Regions from separate parts of the Viridibacillus sp. KH_047 genome, predicted to be linked through region 2. Evidence: riboswitches for the same ligand, from Rfam matches in the RefSeq annotation. Region 2 holds a riboswitch; each other region holds the start of a gene.
The links. A riboswitch is a leader RNA that binds a small molecule or an ion and turns the genes downstream of it on or off. The one in region 2 is predicted to bind S-adenosylmethionine.

Region 1 (5,100 bases), 1.7 Mb from region 2:
TAAGAATTGCGAATATTCTTGTAGGTAACTTAGAAAGTGAAGCCGTACTTGAGGTTTCATTATTTGGGACTGTATTACAATTTAATGATGACCACCTTATTGCACTTACAGGTGGAGATTTAACAGCAACAATTAATAATGAACCCGTACCACTTTGTCGTCCATTTATTGTGAAAAAAGGAGACGTATTAAAGTTTAAAAGAGCCAACAAAGGTTGTCGTGCTTATGTAAGCTTTGCTGGGGGTATTCAAGTTCCTACTGTAATGAATAGTAAAAGTACATATTTAAAGGCGGGAATGGGCGGATTTGAAGGTAGAGCATTACAAAAGCAGGATGAAGTGATTATCGGACCTTATACTAAAAAAAATAAAGAAATACATCAATATGCAATACAATTAGTAGGTCCTGCTTCGTGGTCTGTAAATTACAACGAATTAATTTCTTTAAATCAACTTCAAACAATACGTGTGATGCCTGGTACAGAGTGGGATTGTTTTACCACTGAAAGTCAGCATTGCTTAACAAACAACCCTTACACGCTTTCTACAGAGGCTGATCGTATGGGGTACCGCTTTGAAGGGCCAGTGTTATCAATGACAGAGAAATTCGAATTATTATCAGAGGCTGTGACGTTTGGAACAGTTCAAATCCCACCAAATGGTAAACCGATCATTTTAATGGCCGATCGCCAAACAACTGGTGGTTATCCGAAAATGGTTCAAGTCATCACAGCTGATCTAGCTAGTCTTGCACAGTTACAAACAGGTGCTAAAATCAGGTTCGAGCTCGTAACATTAGAAGAAGCTCAACAAGCATTAATATCTAAAGAGCAAAAAATAAAAACTATCGCTACTGCTATTCGCTGTTCTGCAAAGCTTACTTAACATGTAAGAAGTATTGTCCAACAAAATACAGCAGTACAAAGAGAAAGAGCATGTTTTGAATGAAGATTATTCAAAACTTGCTCTTATTGTTTTATAAATTTTTGTAAATAAAATAATGATCAATATACTTATAACTCTAATGTCATAAATGCACTATTCGGATCGTCAATGTAATTAGAGAATGGCTTACAATATTGAAAACCATTTTTCAAATACAGCCTCTTAGCGGGTTCAAAAGCCTCCGTTGCACCTGTTTCTAAACTTAATCGATTATAACCACGGTGCCTAGCCACTTCAATAACATGCTCAAGAATACTTCTTGCAACGCCTTTTCTTAAATATAATGATGAAGTACGCATTGATTTTATTTCACCATGGTGTGCATCCAGTTCTTTAAGTGCTCCGCATCCAACTAATGCACCTTCTTCCCATGCACTCCAGAAAGTAATCTCTGGCTTTTTCAATTCCTCTATATTTAACGCATGTATACTTTCAGGTGGAGAATTTAGTGCCATACCTTGAAGATGCTCCTCCAATAATGCCTTAATTTCATATCCTGATAAATCATCAATTCTAATATCCACAGAGTTCACCTCTCAGTTTCTATTATTCATTTGCAATGAGTATTTAAGGTAGAATAGCAAATGAGCGCACAGGGAAACCAGAAGCCTTCTCAGGTTTAGGTACGATGTTAAAGATGACCGCCCCTTTTGCGGGTAGCTGGTCTAAATTAGTTAGCAACTCTACTTGATATGTATCTTGTTCCAATACATATAGTTCACCTAGTAATGCATTGTTTTGACGATATAAAATGCTAGAGTCCGTATCAAATGTTTCATGCCCAACTGCTTTAATATGACGCTCTTCAAACAAGAATTTTAGTGCATCTACCGACCATCCTGGTGCATGTGGATCTCCCTCTTTATCAAAGTTATTAAATGCTTCAACATCAGGCCAGCGTTTGCTCCAATCCGTACGAAGAGCAACAAATGTACCTGCCTCAATTTCACCGTAATCGGCCTCGAATTTCAAAATATCTTCAACTGAAATTGTGAAATCATGATTCTCTGCTGCATCTTTAGAATGATCTATTACAACGAGCGGCAGTGCAAGCTCTTTTAACTCTAATTCTTCTAAATAACGAGCATTACGAACAAAGTGGATAGGTGCATCTAAATGAGTTCCATATTGTCCAGCAAACGAAAAATTCTGAGCAAAAAATCCATCATCATGTGAAAATAGAGTTGTTTTTTCCAACCCTTTAAATGCGTTGAAACGTGGTGTTTCTGCTCCAAAAGTATGTGTTAAATCGATCCATTTCTTTTCTTTTAACGTTTGTAGTGCATTGATTAATTCTGTTGACATATCCATCACCTCATCATTTTTTTAAACAAAAAAACCTCTTCTTGATAAGAAGAGGTTGGCGATACGTCCATGCACTCTTCTTATCTTCAAGCATACGCTTCTGGAATTAGCACGGTACATCGTCCGTTGCTGAGATTTCACAGGGCCAGTCCCTCCACCTCTCTGGATAAGAAAAAAGTTATTTTGTTGATTCTTAATTTACAACTTTAGAAATCTATTGTCAATAAAATTTAGAAAATTCTTTATAATGTATGATTGTAATAATCTATTATGATAGCTTTTCATTCTACAATAACAGCGTAAGATGTGATTGCCAAACGCTATCCACAGGCTTTGTAAGGGTCTCTAGGCCCCTCTCAGTGTATGTTTTGCTGTAACTGGCTTAAATGGTCCTCATAACAATAATCTCGCAATAGGCGGTTAAAATCTTTACAATATTCTTGTTAAGCTTCGTCTACTATTAGTAGCATAAATAAATTATATGAATAAAAATCATATAAAAAAGGTCACCTCAGTGTATATGGCGACCTTTTTGTATAGCTTTCTAAGTATATAAGACACTTCCCTAAATTCTCGATACATACAATTCATGTAATTTTTCGGAAAATTCATCTGTCGGTAATGGCTTACTAAAGTAATATCCTTGTGCAAAGTCACATAGGTTTTCACGGACGATATACAATTCATCTTCCGTCTCTACCCCTTCGGCAACCACCTGCATACTCAATGCATGCGCTAATTTGATAATAGCAGCCACCATTGCGACATTACTAAGCCCTGTTTTTAAACCATGGATGAACGATTGATCGATCTTCAATATATCAATTGGAAACTGATTTAAATAGCTGAGAGAGGAATAACCTGTTCCAAAGTCATCAATCGCGATGATTACACCCAGTGCTTTTATTTGATTAAACGTTTCAATTAATTCCTCTGTTTGATGCATTAAGCTCATTTCAGTAATTTCCAACTCTAAATTTTTAGCTGGTAAACCTGTATCTTGTAATACTGCTCGTAAATTGTGCACAAAATTTCTTTCTTTCAAATGTATAGGCGAAATATTAACTGAAATACGAATATCAAACCCATATTCATCAAGCCACTTCTTCATTTGTTTACAAGCCCTTTTCAATGTCCATTCACCAATAGAACTAATCAATCCGCACTCTTCTGCAAAGGGTATAAACTTATCTGGAGAAATAAAACCGTAATCCTTATCATACCAACGAATTAAAGCTTCCATTCCGATTAATTGATTTGTTTTTAAATCGATTTTCGGTTGATAATAAAGTTGAATTTCATCCTGAATAATAGCATGACGGAGTTTAGTTTCTAGCAGCAGCAATTGATTATGAGTACTATTCATCGTGTTTTTATATTGTATGTAATTGCTAGCTCTATTCTTTTTAGCTTCAATCAAGGCGACATTCGCACATTTTATTAAGTCCTCTGGTGTATTTGCATCTGCTAGACTTGAGCTTATGCCGATACTAATAGAAGAATAGAATTCATATTGTTCAATCAAAAAAATATCTTCAAAATTGACCATTATTTGATGTGCCTTACAAATGGCATGTTCATTATTCTTCATAATGATGGCAAATTTATCACCACTATAACGAAATAGTGACTTTTCATCTATACCTAATCCTTTCAGGCGAGTCGCTACTTCAATTAGAAATAAATCACCTGTTAAATTACCTAATCCATCATTAATGCTCTTAAAACGGTCAATATCCATCATTAAGAGTGACAATGAAAAACCTTCTTTATGTGCATTTTTGAACAGATCTGCTAAACATATATTCAACATACGACGGTTATACAAGCCCGTCAATTCGTCATGATAAGCAAAGAATTTTAGTTTTTTGATATTTTTTTGTTCCGTTACATCTGTCCGAATCGACACATATTGGTAAGGTCTTCCTTTATCATTCAAAAAAGGTATGATCGTTGTTTGCACCCAATATAAACTACCATCTTTTGCGCGATTACAAATATCACCACGCCATATTTTCCCGCTACCAATCGTACGCCATAATTTCTTAAAAAAAGCTTTAGGATGATGACCAGAGTTCAACAAGCGGTGATCTTGCCCCATTAACTCATCTTTACTGTATTTTGAAATGGTACAAAAATGATTATTTACAAATGTAATGATACCTCTATTATCTGTTATAGCAACTATAATAGATTGGTCCAATGCATGCTGAATATCTATTAATTGTTGTACTGAATACGCATCATTAAGTTGGCTAAGACCCGTCGTTTGACTATAACTTTGGTCCATAAAACCTCACCCCTAATCAGTTCCGGCATTATTCGAGCAATTTCTCTCTTGTTACTATTTTATCACAACCAATATAAGGCTATTATTCAAATTAAAACAAAAGGTAAAAAGTCCTAAATCGAAAAAGCTATGAAACAATACAAGGCAAAGGGAGAGATTCCTATTATCAAATTTTTATATCATTCATATAGTTTTTATAGTAGTTGTGACATATTTTTTCTACAATATATAGGTTTTTAGCTGTAAAATAATTCAAATATATAAATAATAAAATGAAATTAGCTAAAAATCCAATTAGTTCGATTGTCTGGAATGAATAAATGAAACAGAAATTTAATGAGCTACTATTTTTTATTTGCTATTAAAAACATTTTAAAATTCACTATTTCATTTAAGCTTAAATTATATAAAATCAAAAACTTTAGGTAATAGTAACTATTAGATATTTACCTAAATTTTACATGAATTTCTCGATTAGTTTACATAATAATATTATGTAAACTAATAAAAAAAGACCATCATAGATGGTCTCAACTACTTAATTTTCCATTCTTCTTGAAG
Region 2 (5,100 bases):
CTCCACTTACGGGTCCCATTAATAATAAAATCCGCTTGCGAACATCCAATCTTCGTGCCGCAGGATGAAAGTATTCCTCTACCAATCGCTCAATTGCTGTTTCTAGCCCGAAAATTTCTTGTCCAAAAAAGTTAAATAATTTTTGTCCGTCTCTTTCTTCTAATCCAGAACTTTTAATCATATTGTACACACGTGAATGAGCTGTTTGAGCGACTTCCGGCCTTTCTTTCACAATGTTTAAGTAATCTGCAAACGAACCTTCCCACTTTAGTCTGTTTTCTTCTTCACGATAAACCTTAAACTTACTTAAAATGTCTATAGCCTTCCCTCCATTCTTAGCCTGATTTATAACATAGTATGAAATTAGAGAAATAATGATACCCAATAATGAGTCATTGTTGAGGATTCTTCCTTAAGGAAATCTTGAAGTAGCTAATGGAGCATGCATTTAACTAGTTAAATTCTCACTAATCCTACTAAAGACCAATTTTTAAGTTGGCAGCAGTTTTTACATCTTCTGCTAATCATTCTAAAAAGCTGGTGAATGTTAATGTGTCATTATGAAACCCCATATGTAACAAACATATAATATACTGTAACAACTTTGGAGGTGATTACACTGATTCATACGATTAAACAAGGTGAAACACTGTTTCAGCTTTCTAGAGATTATCGCACACCGCTATCCGCAATTATTGGCGCGAACCCATCTATCAATCCAAATGTACTTTATATTGGCCAGCCTATTGTTATTCCAGGTTTTCCTGATCCTAATACAATTCCATATCAAATTGATATTTCACTGAACAATCGTTGGCTTAGATTATATAAAGATGGTGTTTTACAAAAGCAATATCCCATTGCGGTTGGAAAAATGTTAACCAATACACCTGTAGGGAATTTTATTATCATTAATAAAGCACCTAACCCTGGAGGCCCATTCGGAACGATGTGGATGAGCTTATCAAAAGATACGTATGGAATTCACGGCACAAATGATCCAAGTTCAATTGGTAAAGCCGTATCTCATGGTTGTATTCGCATGCATAATGAAGATGTAGAAGAATTAGCAAGTATTATTCCGATTGGGACTGCGGTTTTTATACATCCGTAATAGTAAAAAGGACTACCCGCAATAGTCATTGATAGCTGACTTTGTAGTTAGTCCTTATTATAAAATCTATTTATCCCAAACGTCTTTAGCGATACGTACAACATGACGTAATTTTTCCCATTGCTGTTCTTCCGTTAATAGATTGCCTTCTTCAGTAGAGGCAAAGCCACATTGTGGGCTTAAACAAAGCTGATCGATATTCACATATTTCGTTGCTTCTTCGATTCTTCCTTTAATTTCATCTTCATCCTCGAGTTCAGAAGTCTTGGAAGTAATCAAACCCAAAACGACATTTTGATCTTTAATGAATCGCAAAGGTTTAAAATCTCCTGATCGTTCATTATCAAATTCTAAGAAAAAGGCATCCACATTCACACGTGAAAATAGCTCTTTTGCGATCGGCTCATATGCACCTTGATATAACCAAGAAGATTTAAAATTCCCGCGACAAATATGAATCGTAACCGCCATATCTTCCGGTTTATTTGCTAGTGCTTCAACAGTAATATCAGCAAACTTTTTCACTAATTCATCTGGATCAAATCCCTGTTCTTTTATCTTATCTCGAAAAACATCACTGAACAAAGCTCCCCAGCTTGTATCATCTAATTGTAAATAGCGGCATCCTACTTCATAAAAAGCTTGAATCGCATCTTGATATACATTAATAATATCTTTAGCCACATCATCGAGTGAAGCATATGAAGGATTGCTTATATACGGTTCGCTTCCAACTACACCTGAGTAAAAAATCATATTAGGCCCTGGGATTGTAATTTTCGCAACATGCTCACCGGCAATACTTTTCAAATACTTAAAGTCTTGTAAAAATGGATGGTCTTTAGGGAAATTTAATTTCGAATCGACCGTGTATGCCTCCGCTTTTTTCATCGCCCCATTAAAAGCACCAGAAAGGTCTTTTTCATAAACACGAATCCCCTCAATCGCACTGATAAAGTCTAAATGCCACCATCTTCTTCTAAATTCACCATCTGTGACAGCAGATAGACCGACTTCTTTTTGTTTTTCAACAAGCTTTGCAATTTCTATATCCTCAATTAATCGTAATTCTTCTTTAGTTATCTGACCTTGTTGATATTGTGCTCTTGCATCTTTAAGTACTTGTGGACGAAGAAAGCTCCCTACATGGTCTGCTCGAAATGGTGCTTTAGTTATTGTGTTAGTCAAAATGGACAACCCCTCTGAAGTTAAATTTATGTTTTTCACTTAGCTTTTCGGGGTATAAAAAAACCCCTTCTAAAAAAAAGAAGAGATTGGCTTCATAGCTGTTACTCTTCTTATCTTCAAGCGTTACGCTTCTGGAATTAGCACAGTGCAAAAAAAGTCTGTTGCTGAGATATCAAAGGGCCAGTCCCTCCATCTCTCTAAATAAGAAAATTACATATTTTTAATTACTTGTTATCAATCTACATGTATATCCATAGATTGTCAATATTTAGTGTTATTTACCTGTTCAATCCAAGTTTTATCATGTTAAATATTTATTATTACGTAGATTTGAAATTAGTCATATACTTTATTTAATTCTATTGATTTAAGTAGTTTAGGGTACCGCATAATAAAACAATGCCAGGTCTCTATCCTAGACCTGGCATTGTTTTATTAATGTAGATTAAGTTTTTCTTCTACTTTCCGACAGACTTCATCTGCGGATAGGCCCGCCGCTTCAATGATTGAACCTTGAATGGACGTATCGTGAATGCCCAGTGCATTATTGTCCAACCCTGTAATGACACAACAATCTACACCCGTTGCATCTGATTCATGTTTCAGTTCAACGATCTCATATCCCTTTGCAAGCAAAGCCTCTGATACATTCGTTAATGATTGCTCTACACCGATTATCGACATAGTAGGGTTCACCTCCTAGTTGATAAGATGTCCGTTTCTACTTATATTTATGTATACAATTTCAACTAAAACAAAGACAAAACCCCATAATAAGATATCTTGTATAAGTAGTGTCGATGACAATGGTCCATAAAATAAAAAAAAACGCACATCTTAAAAGATGTGCGTTTCTTCAGCTATCTATCATTACCCTCTTCTTCCGCCTCTGCCACCGCGTTTAGACTCGGTGCTGCGTTTTAGAGTAGATAAGTTATCTTCACTTGATTTTAAGAATTTAGCCATCTTATCTTCAAAGGTTTCCTTCGGTTGGAAATTACCTCGTTGGCGATTATCCTTCTGACGATATGGGCGCTTCGTATAAGAAGACGTACTTTCAACAGGTTTATCAATCGCTTTTTTAATAGATAGGGCAATTTTTCCTTCTTTTTCGCTTAGGACCTTTACTTCTACTTGATCCCCAACTTTAAGATGTTCATTAATATCTTTTACGTAAGCTTCTGCAACTTCACTAATGTGCACAAGCCCTGTCACCTTATCCGGTAACTCAACAAACGCACCAAAATTCGTGATTCCTGTAACCTTACCTTGTACCTTACTACCAATTTCTACTGACAATCCATTTCCTCCTAATAAATACTATACTTTATTATATCAAATTTTTTTTTTGATGCCAGTCATCCGTGATATTATTTAATATCAACAATATATTCAATTTAATACTAATAACTTAAGTAGTATTGGTGGCTGGCACCATTAGATTAATAAATAAATTGCACGCAATAGAGGGAATCAATAATATACTCAGAATATATAAGTGAAGGCGAAAGTCCATTTTTGAGAGGAGGAAATGACTAATGTCAAAGAAAGTATTATTGTTAGCTGGAGATGCCGTTGAAGCTTTGGAGATTTATTATCCGTATTTTCGTTGTCTTGAAGAGGGCTATGATGTGCAAATAGCTGCTCCATCGAAGAAAAACTTACAAACGGTCGTTCATGATTTTATTGGTTGGGATACTTATACTGAGAGTAAAGGATACCTTATTGAATCTCATTTGGCGTTTGAGGATGTACAGCCTGAAGAGTATGATGGATTGATTATACCTGGAGGAAGAGCTCCTGAATACATTCGATTAAATGAAAATGTTCCAAAGATCGTCGCTCATTTCTTTGAGGCAAATAAACCAGTTGCAGCAATTTGCCACGCTAGTCTCATTTTAACAACTGTTTCTCAATACTTAAAAGGTCGGGAATTAACGGCTTATATCGCATGTAAACCAGATGTAGAAGCTGCAGGAGCAACTTATATTGAAGACCCTCTCCATGTTCAAGGAAACCTCATTTCCGGACATGCATGGCCAGATCTACCAGGATTTATGAGAGAATTCATTAAACAACTAAATCAATAAAATTTGTTATTAAAAAAGAGACAAAAGAACGTATCCAAAATATCTTAATGTATTTTGGATACGTTTCTTTATAGCTACTGATTCACTTCCTCATAAACCTCATTCATAAACAATAATCATTTGGCCATTGGAATTTTTCTGAATATGATGGCTTTTTTAGTGTGTAACTCAATTGGCCATTCTACACTTTCTGTTACTAAACTCTACCACACTTATTCTGCCTGCATTTATTATTTTTCCATTCGTTTCACAGAATATACTTTTGTAATTAACTATATTTTTTATTTCAAAAATACTATTTAAAATCCCTTCCTTCAAAAGCTTACTTTAATTTTTTTGTTTTTTGAAATAGATATTTATATTGCTATAGCAGCCTAAAACAACATGTAGGATGGACTTTTCACCTCTTCACTATATGTATTAAAAACAAATCTTTGTCCATTCTAATATCACAAGGAGGTGATAGATATGGCTTCAAATAACCGAAGTTCAAATAAACTTGAAGTACCAGGTGTTCAACAAGCGGTTGATCAAATGAAATATGAAATTGCTCAAGAGTTTGGTGTACAACTTGGAGGAGAAGCTTCTTCTCGCGCAAACGGTTCAGTTGGTGGAGAAATTACTAAACGACTAGTTCAAATGGCTGAAAACCAAGTAAAAGGAAATTCTGGACAATAAAAATCCAAAGTAAGAAGGTAGAGTTATTAT
Region 3 (5,100 bases), 340 kb from region 2:
ATGGTGCTGAAATTGGTGAAGGTGCATTTATAGGTGCCGGCAGTCTCGTTTCACAAGGCAAGAAAATCCCTCCAAACACATTAGCATTTGGACGCCCTGCAAAAGTTATTAGAGAGTTAACAGAGGAAGATAAAAAAGATATGGACCGTATTGTCAACGAGTATTACGAAAAAGGACAATATTATAAATCACTTCAAAAATAATTCAATCAAGATGCCTGAGTATCGTTTTTCAAACGATTTCTCAGGTTTTTTTATTCTCTTACTATGAGTTTCTTCTATATAAAATAAAAAATATCCCGAGCTACGATGATTACTTAAATAATCAACATGTAACTCGGGATATTTTATGTTATTGAGATTTTTTAGATTGAATTAAAGTCCCGCTTTTTCTTTTAAAACGGCAGCTTTATCTGTAGCTTCCCAAGGAACATTCAAATCTGTACGGCCAAAGTGACCATAAGCAGCTGTTTGTTTATAGATTGGGCGACGTAGATCAAGCATTTTAATAATACCAGCTGGGCGTAAATCAAATAATTCACGAACCCATTCAACTAAATCTGCTTCATTTACTTTACCAGTACCGAAAGTATCGATTGCAATTGAAACTGGTTGTGCAACACCAATTGCATAAGCTAATTGTACTTCACAACGCTCAGCAAGTTCAGCTGCTACGATATTTTTGGCAACATAACGTGCTGCATAAGCTGCAGAACGGTCAACCTTAGTCGCATCCTTACCAGAGAAAGCACCGCCACCATGACGAGCATATCCACCATAAGTATCTACGATAATTTTGCGTCCTGTTAAGCCTGCATCACCTTTTGGTCCACCAATTACAAAACGACCAGTTGGGTTGATGAAGTATTTTGTTTTTTCATCTAGTAATTCAGTAGGTACAACTGGAGCAATTACACGTGCTTGTAAATCCTCTTTAATTTGCTCTAATGTTACTTCTGGATCATGTTGAGTTGAAATAACAATTGTATCCACACGAACTGGACGATTATTTTCATCATACTCGATTGTTACTTGTGTTTTACCATCTGGACGTAAATAATCTAACTCTTTTGTTTTACGAACTTCAGTTAAACGTCGTGCTAATTTATGTGCCAAGCTAATAGGTAAAGGCATTAACTCAGGTGTCTCGTTACATGCGTATCCGAACATTAAACCTTGGTCACCTGCACCAATTGCTTCAATATCTTCATCTGTCATTGAGCCTTCGCGTGCTTCTAGTGCTTGGTCAACGCCCAATGCGATATCAGCTGATTGCTCACCGATTGCCGTTAAAACAGCTACGTTTTCGCCATCAAAGCCATATTTACCACGTGTATAGCCGATTTCCATTACCGTTTCACGAACGATTTTAGGAATATCAACATAAGTTGATGTTGTAATTTCTCCTGCTACTAATACAAGACCAGTTGTTACTGTAGTTTCACATGCTACACGTGCATTCGGGTCTTTTGAAACGATTTCATCTAAAATGGCATCCGAAATTTGATCACAAATTTTATCTGGATGTCCTTCTGTTACACTCTCTGATGTAAACAGTCGACGGTTTGTCATTTGGTTTCCTCCTATTATCTGCGAGATTGCCTCGGAAATGATACGGTACTCATTACCCATGTTAGTTCTTTCCAGTAGGATTGAACGCCAAGCCGTTGCTGCCTTTAACACGAGGATTCTAGAAAGTGCCACTATATAAATAGAACCGCATAAATTACATATACTTATCAAAAATTTAGGAATTGGTCTATTTTAAATAAAAAAACCCTTCCCCCCATTATTACTAATGAGTGGAAGGGAATAATTCATAAGCACCTTTCACTCTTATCGTTCAAGGATTAAATCCTTGCATCAGATTGAGCACCAGCGCATCACATAAAATCACAATGCAGGTTGCCGGGTTTCATAGGGCCTGACCCTCCACCAGCTCGGGATAAGAGTATCCGTTCAATTTCTCATATTAGAACATTATAGCTAAGTTGTCAACCTCTTTTTTATTTCTAAAAAAAAGTACAACTTTCAAAAAAATTATATGGTGATTAGTATAGATTAATTAACTAAATGTGTTATACTAATTTCCGAAATGAATTATAAATCCCCTCTATTAAGAGGAATAATATAAAAAGGATGGTACGTAAAACGATGAATTCAGTAGAAATTACGAATGAACTGAAGGAATTATTGAAAGGTGAAAATATTCTTGAACAACTTTCAGTACCACAATTAACAGAAAAAGCTACTTCACGCGGTGAGGCAATCCTAACTGTTGATGGTGCAGTAAGAGCAGTCACAGGAAAATATACAGGTCGTTCTCCTAAAGATAAATATATGGTTGAAGAAGACAGTTCAAAAGACAAAATTGATTGGGGTAAAGTAAACAGACCAATTTCGTCGGATATCTTCGACTCATTATACACTAAAGTAGTAAACTACTTAAAAGAAAAAGAAGAATTATTTGTATTTAAAGGTTTTGCAGGTGCAGACCCATCATCTCGTTTAGCTATTCGTGTAGTGAACGAATACGCTTGGCATAACCTATTTGCACATCAATTATTCATTCGTCCTACTGAAGAGGAATTAGAAACTCATGAAGCTGACTTCACAATCGTTTCTGCTCCAACTTTCAAAGCGGACCCAGCAGTAGACGGTACTGATTCAGAAACTTTCATTATCGTTTCCCTTGAAAAACGTATCATCCTTATTGGCGGAACTGAATATGCTGGAGAAATGAAAAAATCCATTTTCGGTATCATGAATTACTTATTACCACAACAAGGTATTCTTTCAATGCACTGTTCAGCAAACGTTGGTGAAGCAGGCGATGTAGCATTATTCTTCGGTTTATCTGGAACTGGTAAAACAACTTTATCTGCAGATGCAGATCGTAAACTAATCGGTGATGATGAACATGGTTGGTCTGACAACGGTGTATTCAATATCGAAGGCGGTTGCTACGCTAAGACTATCAACCTTTCTAAAGAGAAAGAACCTGAAATCTACAATGCTATCAGTTTTGGTACTGTATTAGAAAACGTAGTAGTAGATGAAGAAACACGCATTCCTGACTACGATGATGTTTCGCTAACAGAAAATACTCGTGTTGCTTACCCAATCCAAAATATCGAAAACATTGTTGATCCATCTGTTGCAGGCCATCCTAAAACAATCATCTTCTTAACTGCAGATGCATTTGGCGTATTGCCTCCAATCAGCAAGTTATCAAAAGAGCAAGCAATGTATCACTTCTTAAGTGGTTTCACATCTAAACTAGCAGGTACTGAACGTGGTGTTACTTCACCTGAACCAGTATTCTCAACATGCTTCGGTTCTCCATTCCTACCACTTCCAGCAACAGTTTACGCTGAGATGTTAGGTAACAAAATCGACGAACACGAAGTAAACGTTTTCTTAGTAAACACTGGTTGGACTGGTGGCGAGTACGGCGTTGGTAACCGTATGAAACTTTCTTACACTCGTACAATGGTTCGCGCTGCAATTGACGGTAAACTAAATAACGTCTTTACTGAAAAAGATGCTATCTTCGGTTTAGAAATGCCTGTAGCTGTTGAAGGTGTTCCTACTGAAGTATTAAATCCACGAAACGCTTGGAAAGATAAAGAAGCTTATGATCAAAAAGCTTCTGCACTTGCTGGCATGTTCCGAGAAAACTTTAAAAAATTCGGTGTTGTATCAGAAGATATCGTGAAAAACGGCGGTCCTATCGCTTAATTCATGCAATATAACAAAAAAGGCCACTCTCCGAGTGGTCTTTTTTATTTTAAAATATATATAAATTGATAAGACCGTTAATTTCCACTACGGTGGACTCTTTCTGCGGGAGTCGCCACCTCCGCTCCAATCAACTTTTTGAAGTTAGAAAAATGATGACGAATATAATTCGAATATGCTACTTATTTAGAGTGGCCAATAATTACACAAACACATTAATTATCCCTAATACCATATTCAAAACAATAAAAATTAATATAATTGTAATGATACGATGAAATGTAAGAACCTCTACTTCTTTATCTTTATAACGCTTATATAGAATCCATAAAACAATTGCTCCTAATAAATAAATTAATTTAAATGCTAAATATACAATCTTAAAAATAGTCAACTTTTCAAAAACACCTGTCCTTTTCTGAGTTAAATCAGCTTTTTTATTTCATTCTAGCTATTACTCTACAAATATTCTCGAAAGCATTGTTATGGTATCATTTTTCTTAAGAGAATCGTAGCGCTTGACTATAAAAAACAGGGCCAAGCATCTAAAATAATAATCAAACAAAAAACATTCAGGATATGAGCATTCTGAATGTTTTTGTTTGATTATTCAACGTCATCATCATAAAATACCGCCTCTGTATGAGGATTAGAAAATTGTTGTATCACTTCTTCAGAATATGCTCCTGTGACCTTATTAAAGCGCACCTCAAAGCCGTAATCCCTAACCTCTATTCTGCCATTACCATTTTCATCATAATAGCGCATAGAGAACCATTTTAATTTTCCCTCTTTATTAGCTGCATGATTTTTAAAAAACGTACGATTATCATCTGTTAGAGGAATTCTTTGAATTTTTATAAGACCTTCATCTTTAGAGATATCTGATATTTTTTTTAACTCTTCAATAACGTCATGTTCTTCTTGCCAACTTTGAATTTCTACATCTACACACTCTTTTGTGAATTCATCGCAAAGAGTCGGCCAAAATGGATATATTTCCTCAAAACTTGCATCAACTTTTACTTTATCCAGGTCGACTGTTATTTTCACATAACCTAGCATAAGTTCACCCCTTTTGGAGTTTCATCCAATTGCATGCGCTCTTAACCATTTTTTGATTGACTGCACTAGGGAAAAAATGAGTATAGTCATTAAAATACCATGTTTCTACATGCTTATTAAATGCCTTTAAGCTTTCTTCAAGCAATAAAGCATGATGCAATCCAACGTTCTCATCCTTTTTACCATGAATAATTAATACCGGTGCATTTAATTTACTTATCTCCGCAATTGGTGAACGCTCTTCATAAGCCTCAGGCACCTTTGTTGGTGATCCACCTATTACCCTTTTCATCAT
Region 4 (5,100 bases), 800 kb from region 2:
TGAGAAATTCACTTGGAATGGACATTCTCCTAGTTCTGCTAATACTTTTGCAACAACTCCCTCTCCAATAGGGCTAGCAAAGTATAAGTCACCGCCAGCTAATGTAAGAACCTGTATAATAGCATTCAACTCCGGATCGACATACGCTTCTGCAAACTCTAACCCTAAATATCGAGACCATTTTTCAGCAGTTTTTTCAGCATCTATTACTGCAAAAGTAACACCTGCAAAGTCCAACTTTTCTGGTTGCTTTCCAATGACTCCTTTTTCAACTTGCTCCTGTCTACGCTTATCATCATTGTCATCCCATTGAATAATAAATGGCAATTGAAGAGAGTCATTTTCTTCTCCAGCGTAAAGTAATTGCCAGCTTATAATACTGCCATCCGGTCGTTTTCTATTCATTGGCACTGGACCATTTACTGATAAACCTTGCTCTTTCAAACGCTCTGCTATACCTTCAATATCCGTTGTGCGAATTGCAAATCTTACGAAACCTTCTGTGAAATCATTATTTACTACTGTTTCAATAAGGCTGTGATGCAAATGCTCTGCCCCAGTTACTAGCTCTCTGTCGTATGTACCAAGGTACTCTATATAACTTAGATCAAAGTAACTAAGTGCATTGTACGTTCCGCGTCCTTCATGTACGCCACCTTCAACAGCATGAATTCCTTGGTTTTGTAATGATTGTATTACTTCTTTTGGTTCCTCTACAAAATGTACTACGTGATCAAAAGATAATGTCATGTTCAAGTCCCCTTATTTAAATAAATAATGTGAAACGATTTTCACAAATGCTTTCTCTATTGTTAATAACGCTCTTTCATCAAAATCGAATTTCGGATGATGATGTGCAAAATGAGTGCGTTCGTCGTCATTCTGTGATCCTGCTTTAAAATAAGTACCTGGCTTTTCATTTAAAAAGTACGCAAAATCCTCTCCACCCATTGACGGTTCAAATTCAATCACCGATTCAGTACCAAATTCCCTTTCAAATAAATCTTTCACAAGAGCAGTTTCAGCCGGATGATTGTATAAAGCTGGATAGCCGTGTAAATAATCAATTTCATATGTGGCATGTGCTGATTCCGTTATGCCTTTGACGATTGAGTAGATTTCTTCTTTTACCTTATTACGAACTTCATCCGTCATTGTGCGAACCGTTCCTTCAATAAGTGCCGAATCTGCAATAATATTAAAAGCACTTCCTGCATGGAATACACCGACTGTCACTACCGCTGCATCAAATGGATTTAAGCGACGACTGACAATTTTCTGCAACGCTCCAACGATTTCGCTACCCACAACAATTGAGTCGATGGATTGTTGTGGTTTCGCACCATGGCCACCTAGTCCTTGAATTTTAATCGCAAATTTATCAACTGCAGCCATTTTAAAACCATCCCCAACAGATACCTTTCCAACTGGTGAACCCGAATCTAAATGCGCGCCAAATACATAATCGACTTCCTTCAATACATCTTCAGCAATCATGAATTTCGCACCACCAGGAGGTTTTTCTTCCGCATGTTGGAAGATAAAAATAATATTACCGTGCAGATGCTCTCTGTAATGGCTTAGCGTTTTTGCTGTCGCAAGTAATGCGGCCGTATGTCCATCGTGACCACAAGCATGCATGACACCATCCTTTTGGGATTTATAAGCAACTTCTTTTAAGTCTGTAATAGGTAATGCATCAAAATCAGCTCTTAAAGCGATTGTTTGACCAGCATGATCCCCTTTCAAAATACCGATTAAACCATTTCCGCCTATCCCTTTTTTCACCTCTAAACCGAAGCTCTCAAGTTTTTCTGCAATAAATTTTGCAGTTTCATATTCTTCAAAAGATAACTCTGGATGCTCATGCAAATATCTCCTCCATCCAACAATTTCATCAAATCCTTGATCTATTTCTTCATAAATTGTAGTTAAAAGTTCTTTTTGCGTTATCGCACTCATTCAATATTCCTCCCTCAATTTATACCTTTAATACAAATTGGTTTACTTTGAATTTGAGTTAAATTTTTTTCTTAGAAACTTTGCATTATATGCTCTATAAATTTATTTCATGATATTAAAAAGCCGATTTCTCTATTTCATTTAGAGAAATCGACTTGGTATGTAAGTCTCTCCTCATCTATCAAGCTTTTAATCAACTTGCTGGAAGTAGCACCTTGCTTTAAAAGCGGTTGCTGAGATATCACAGGACCAGTCCCTCCATCTCTCTTGATAAGAAAACCTATTGAATTAGTAGTAATTAAAAATCATGTTACGCCAATCTATTAAAAATTGCAATAAATTCCCTGATATTCTCTAAGTCAATATGGCGCTTTCTGATAAAAATAATTTGGTGTTTTACGTTCATTGTCATATGGTTTATGGAATATATGCGTTGTAGCCGGTGATAACGGTGGAATAAGCCATGTCCAATTTCCCGTTACGTCACGCCCTGCAATTTGTTCATTGGATTCGAAGCGTTTGAATTGTTGTGCTGCTGTATGGTGATCAACAATGCTCACTTCATCTTCTTTATACGAGTATAAAACTGCCGCATTTAATTCAACTAATGCACGGTCTTTCCATAAGGAAGAATTTGAAGCTGTATTTAAACCCATTTTTTCTGCGATGGTTGGTAACATATTATATCGATAGTCATCAGCTAAATTACGTGCACCAATTTCCGTTCCCATATACCAGCCATTAAACGGAGCAGCTGCATATGTAATACCACCAATTTCTAATTTCATATTCGAGATCATCGGTACCGCATACCACTTCAGATCAAGTTCCTTAAACCACTCAAATTCGGGGTGTCGGATTGGAACTTCCAATATATACTCAGCTGGAATATCGAATAATTGCGGTTGTCTTTCTCCAACTTGAATAACAAGTGGCAATACATCGAAACGCCCACCTTGTCCTTGCCAGCCAAGTTGCTCACATTTCTTCGTAAACTCCACTGAATCTGGATCTCCCACAATGCCATCTGGCGTTTCATACCCAGCATAGCGGATTAATTGATGATTCCAAACACGTACATTACGTTGAGAGAAAATTGTAATCGTCGGACGGATTCGACCACCATTTGTTGCAAAATCAATATGCTCTAGAAGTCCTTGAAAAATGTCGTGCTCACTTGTTAGTTCGCGCTTATCAAGCACTTGCAACGTTTGCCAAAACAAACGACCAATACATTTATTGCTATTACGCCAACCTACTTGTGCACCAAATTTCAGTTCATCTATTGTATGTTCATAAAATCCATTCTCTTGGATATCATGCTCTACTTCAGCTAAGCGTCTTCCTAATTCCTCTTCAGATCGCTCTGTTTCCGAATAATACAATTTTATAAAATCAATAGCCTCATTCAACATCGCCACAGTTCCTCCTGTTACCACTCGACTTCCTAACTACCATCATAGAAGAATTGATTTCCATTAGACAAGGTATAAGACTTAAATAATGTGGTGTTTTTGTGGCAACTGCCATTTTTGGCATAAAAAGAATGATTAAAGGTTTTGTAAATCAAAAAAACCAACATATTTAATACATAATAAAGGGACTATTAATGGTATAAAACCAATTAATAGTCCTCTTTTCACTATGCTTTTTTAGTTCTTCTGTTAAACAATATCGATAATCCGAGTAGGATAACTGCTCCCCCTACAAGCAGTGTCCATAATTGATACTCTGAACCTGTTTGAGATAGTGAACTACTTTCATTAGCACCCTTGATATCGCTTGGTTTATTTGAACCTTTCAATTCAACTGTTGTTTCTGGACCATTTGGTTATTGTTATTCTAGACACCTTTTAATAAATAACTTATTTTACCAACTTATAAACTCGTTTAACAAAAAAAACTTATATTATTAAATATTACATTTTTTCTATGTATTCTATTTCCGAAATTCCTTGTGAGATTACTTCGTAAAATCCCATCACTCTCCACTAATACATTTCATTTCACTCCATTTATTTAACAATCTAATAGAAAAGATACTACTTCATTAGCGCGTAAAAAAACTTGTCGTTGGTCGCTAACTCCCTTCTAGAACTATATAAATTTTAAAGAGTTAGCGATATACATAATACAGATTCTTATAAAAATCCTTCCATTACATAAAACACAAATTGCCTCTACTATATCTGAACCTCAAAATTCCAAAATTCTATAGATTTCAATACCATTAAATTCCGATACTCATCTAGAGTCGGTACCCCATTGTAATTTCAAAAAACTGTCACACTATCTTTGACATAAATTATTTATGATTAAAATATATTAATGGAATAAGGTTCATTCGAAAGAATTCATAATACTGCGCTCATTATTCGAAATAAATATATAAATAGATTTATTGAATCATGTTCCGTTCACCCATAACATTGTTTTCAATTAGCTATACAATAGACAACGAGTTGATAATAATAATCACTCTAATTTACATGTAGTAATCAAATTATGCTTTAAATGAGAAGTATTGATTTGAAATAATTTATTTGCAGGTAGATATCCAATTTAATATAATAAAAACACCCACTAATTCTAGTGTTCTTTTTCAATGTTTTTTCAAACGATTATCACTATATCTGTAGTGCATACAATACATTCAACTTTACCCCCCCAACTAACACTAGTCTTTAAAAGTAATTTTTTGTAATTTTATAGTTCGTACACTTTACACTCTTTTTATAGGATATACTTAAAGATATAAATTCCTTAAAGATAATCATTATAATTTACTTTCAACTAGCAATCTGTTATATTAGTTTTGAAGAGTTCAATTGAGATCAAAATAGGAGGCACAACATTATGACAAATGATAATAATAAAAAGTTAACAACTGCTGCCGGCGCGCCAGTCGTTAGCAATACTAACTCTATGTCTGCAGGTAAACGTGGACCCCTTTTACTGCAAGATGTATGGTTAATCGAAAAATTAGCTAATTTTAACCGTGAAGTTATTCCTGAGCGTCGTATGCATGCTAAAGGTTCAGGTGCATTTGGTACTTTCACAGTAACTCACGATATTACTAAATATACAAAAGCTGCAATCTTCTCTGAAGTAGGTAAAAAAACAGAAATGTTCGCTCGT

Region 1: linked by a shared signal. The riboswitch ahead of AC3IS5_RS11090 (cyclase family protein) and the one ahead of AC3IS5_RS02485 (5-methyltetrahydropteroyltriglutamate--homocysteine S-methyltransferase) in region 2 are both predicted to bind S-adenosylmethionine.
Region 3: linked by a shared signal. The riboswitch ahead of metK (methionine adenosyltransferase) and the one ahead of AC3IS5_RS02485 (5-methyltetrahydropteroyltriglutamate--homocysteine S-methyltransferase) in region 2 are both predicted to bind S-adenosylmethionine.
Region 4: linked by a shared signal. The riboswitch ahead of AC3IS5_RS19290 (M20 metallopeptidase family protein) and the one ahead of AC3IS5_RS02485 (5-methyltetrahydropteroyltriglutamate--homocysteine S-methyltransferase) in region 2 are both predicted to bind S-adenosylmethionine.

Annotation. Positions count from the first base shown of each region.
Region 1 is NZ_CM174479.1:2,216,586-2,221,685, forward strand. It holds gene AC3IS5_RS11080 (5-oxoprolinase subunit C family protein) at 1-884, shown strand, start outside; gene AC3IS5_RS11085 (GNAT family N-acetyltransferase) at 1,013-1,468, opposite strand; gene AC3IS5_RS11090 (cyclase family protein) at 1,512-2,249, opposite strand; SAM riboswitch class I at 2,327-2,422, opposite strand; gene AC3IS5_RS11095 (putative bifunctional diguanylate cyclase/phosphodiesterase) at 2,815-4,539, opposite strand; gene AC3IS5_RS11100 (GNAT family N-acetyltransferase) at 5,074-5,100, opposite strand, start outside.
Region 2 is NZ_CM174479.1:491,341-496,440, reverse strand. It holds gene AC3IS5_RS02495 (PrkA family serine protein kinase) at 1-319, opposite strand, end outside; gene AC3IS5_RS02490 (L,D-transpeptidase family protein) at 620-1,114, shown strand; gene AC3IS5_RS02485 (5-methyltetrahydropteroyltriglutamate--homocysteine S-methyltransferase) at 1,181-2,302, opposite strand; SAM riboswitch class I at 2,410-2,510, opposite strand; gene AC3IS5_RS02480 (YkuS family protein) at 2,738-2,986, opposite strand; gene AC3IS5_RS02475 (S1 domain-containing RNA-binding protein) at 3,173-3,601, opposite strand; gene AC3IS5_RS02470 (DJ-1/PfpI family protein) at 3,841-4,392, shown strand; gene AC3IS5_RS02465 (alpha/beta-type small acid-soluble spore protein) at 4,861-5,070, shown strand.
Region 3 is NZ_CM174479.1:834,125-839,224, reverse strand. It holds gene AC3IS5_RS04305 (gamma carbonic anhydrase) at 1-203, shown strand, start outside; gene metK (methionine adenosyltransferase) at 375-1,571, opposite strand; SAM riboswitch class I at 1,833-1,951, opposite strand; gene pckA (phosphoenolpyruvate carboxykinase (ATP)) at 2,154-3,740, shown strand; gene AC3IS5_RS04290 (hypothetical protein) at 4,347-4,805, opposite strand; gene AC3IS5_RS04285 (alpha/beta hydrolase family protein) at 4,810-5,100, opposite strand, start outside.
Region 4 is NZ_CM174479.1:3,944,052-3,949,151, forward strand. It holds gene AC3IS5_RS19285 (VOC family protein) at 1-750, opposite strand, end outside; gene AC3IS5_RS19290 (M20 metallopeptidase family protein) at 763-1,962, opposite strand; SAM riboswitch class I at 2,134-2,239, opposite strand; gene AC3IS5_RS19295 (nitric oxide synthase oxygenase) at 2,322-3,377, opposite strand; gene AC3IS5_RS19300 (LPXTG cell wall anchor domain-containing protein) at 3,605-3,766, opposite strand; gene AC3IS5_RS19305 (catalase) at 4,819-5,100, shown strand, end outside.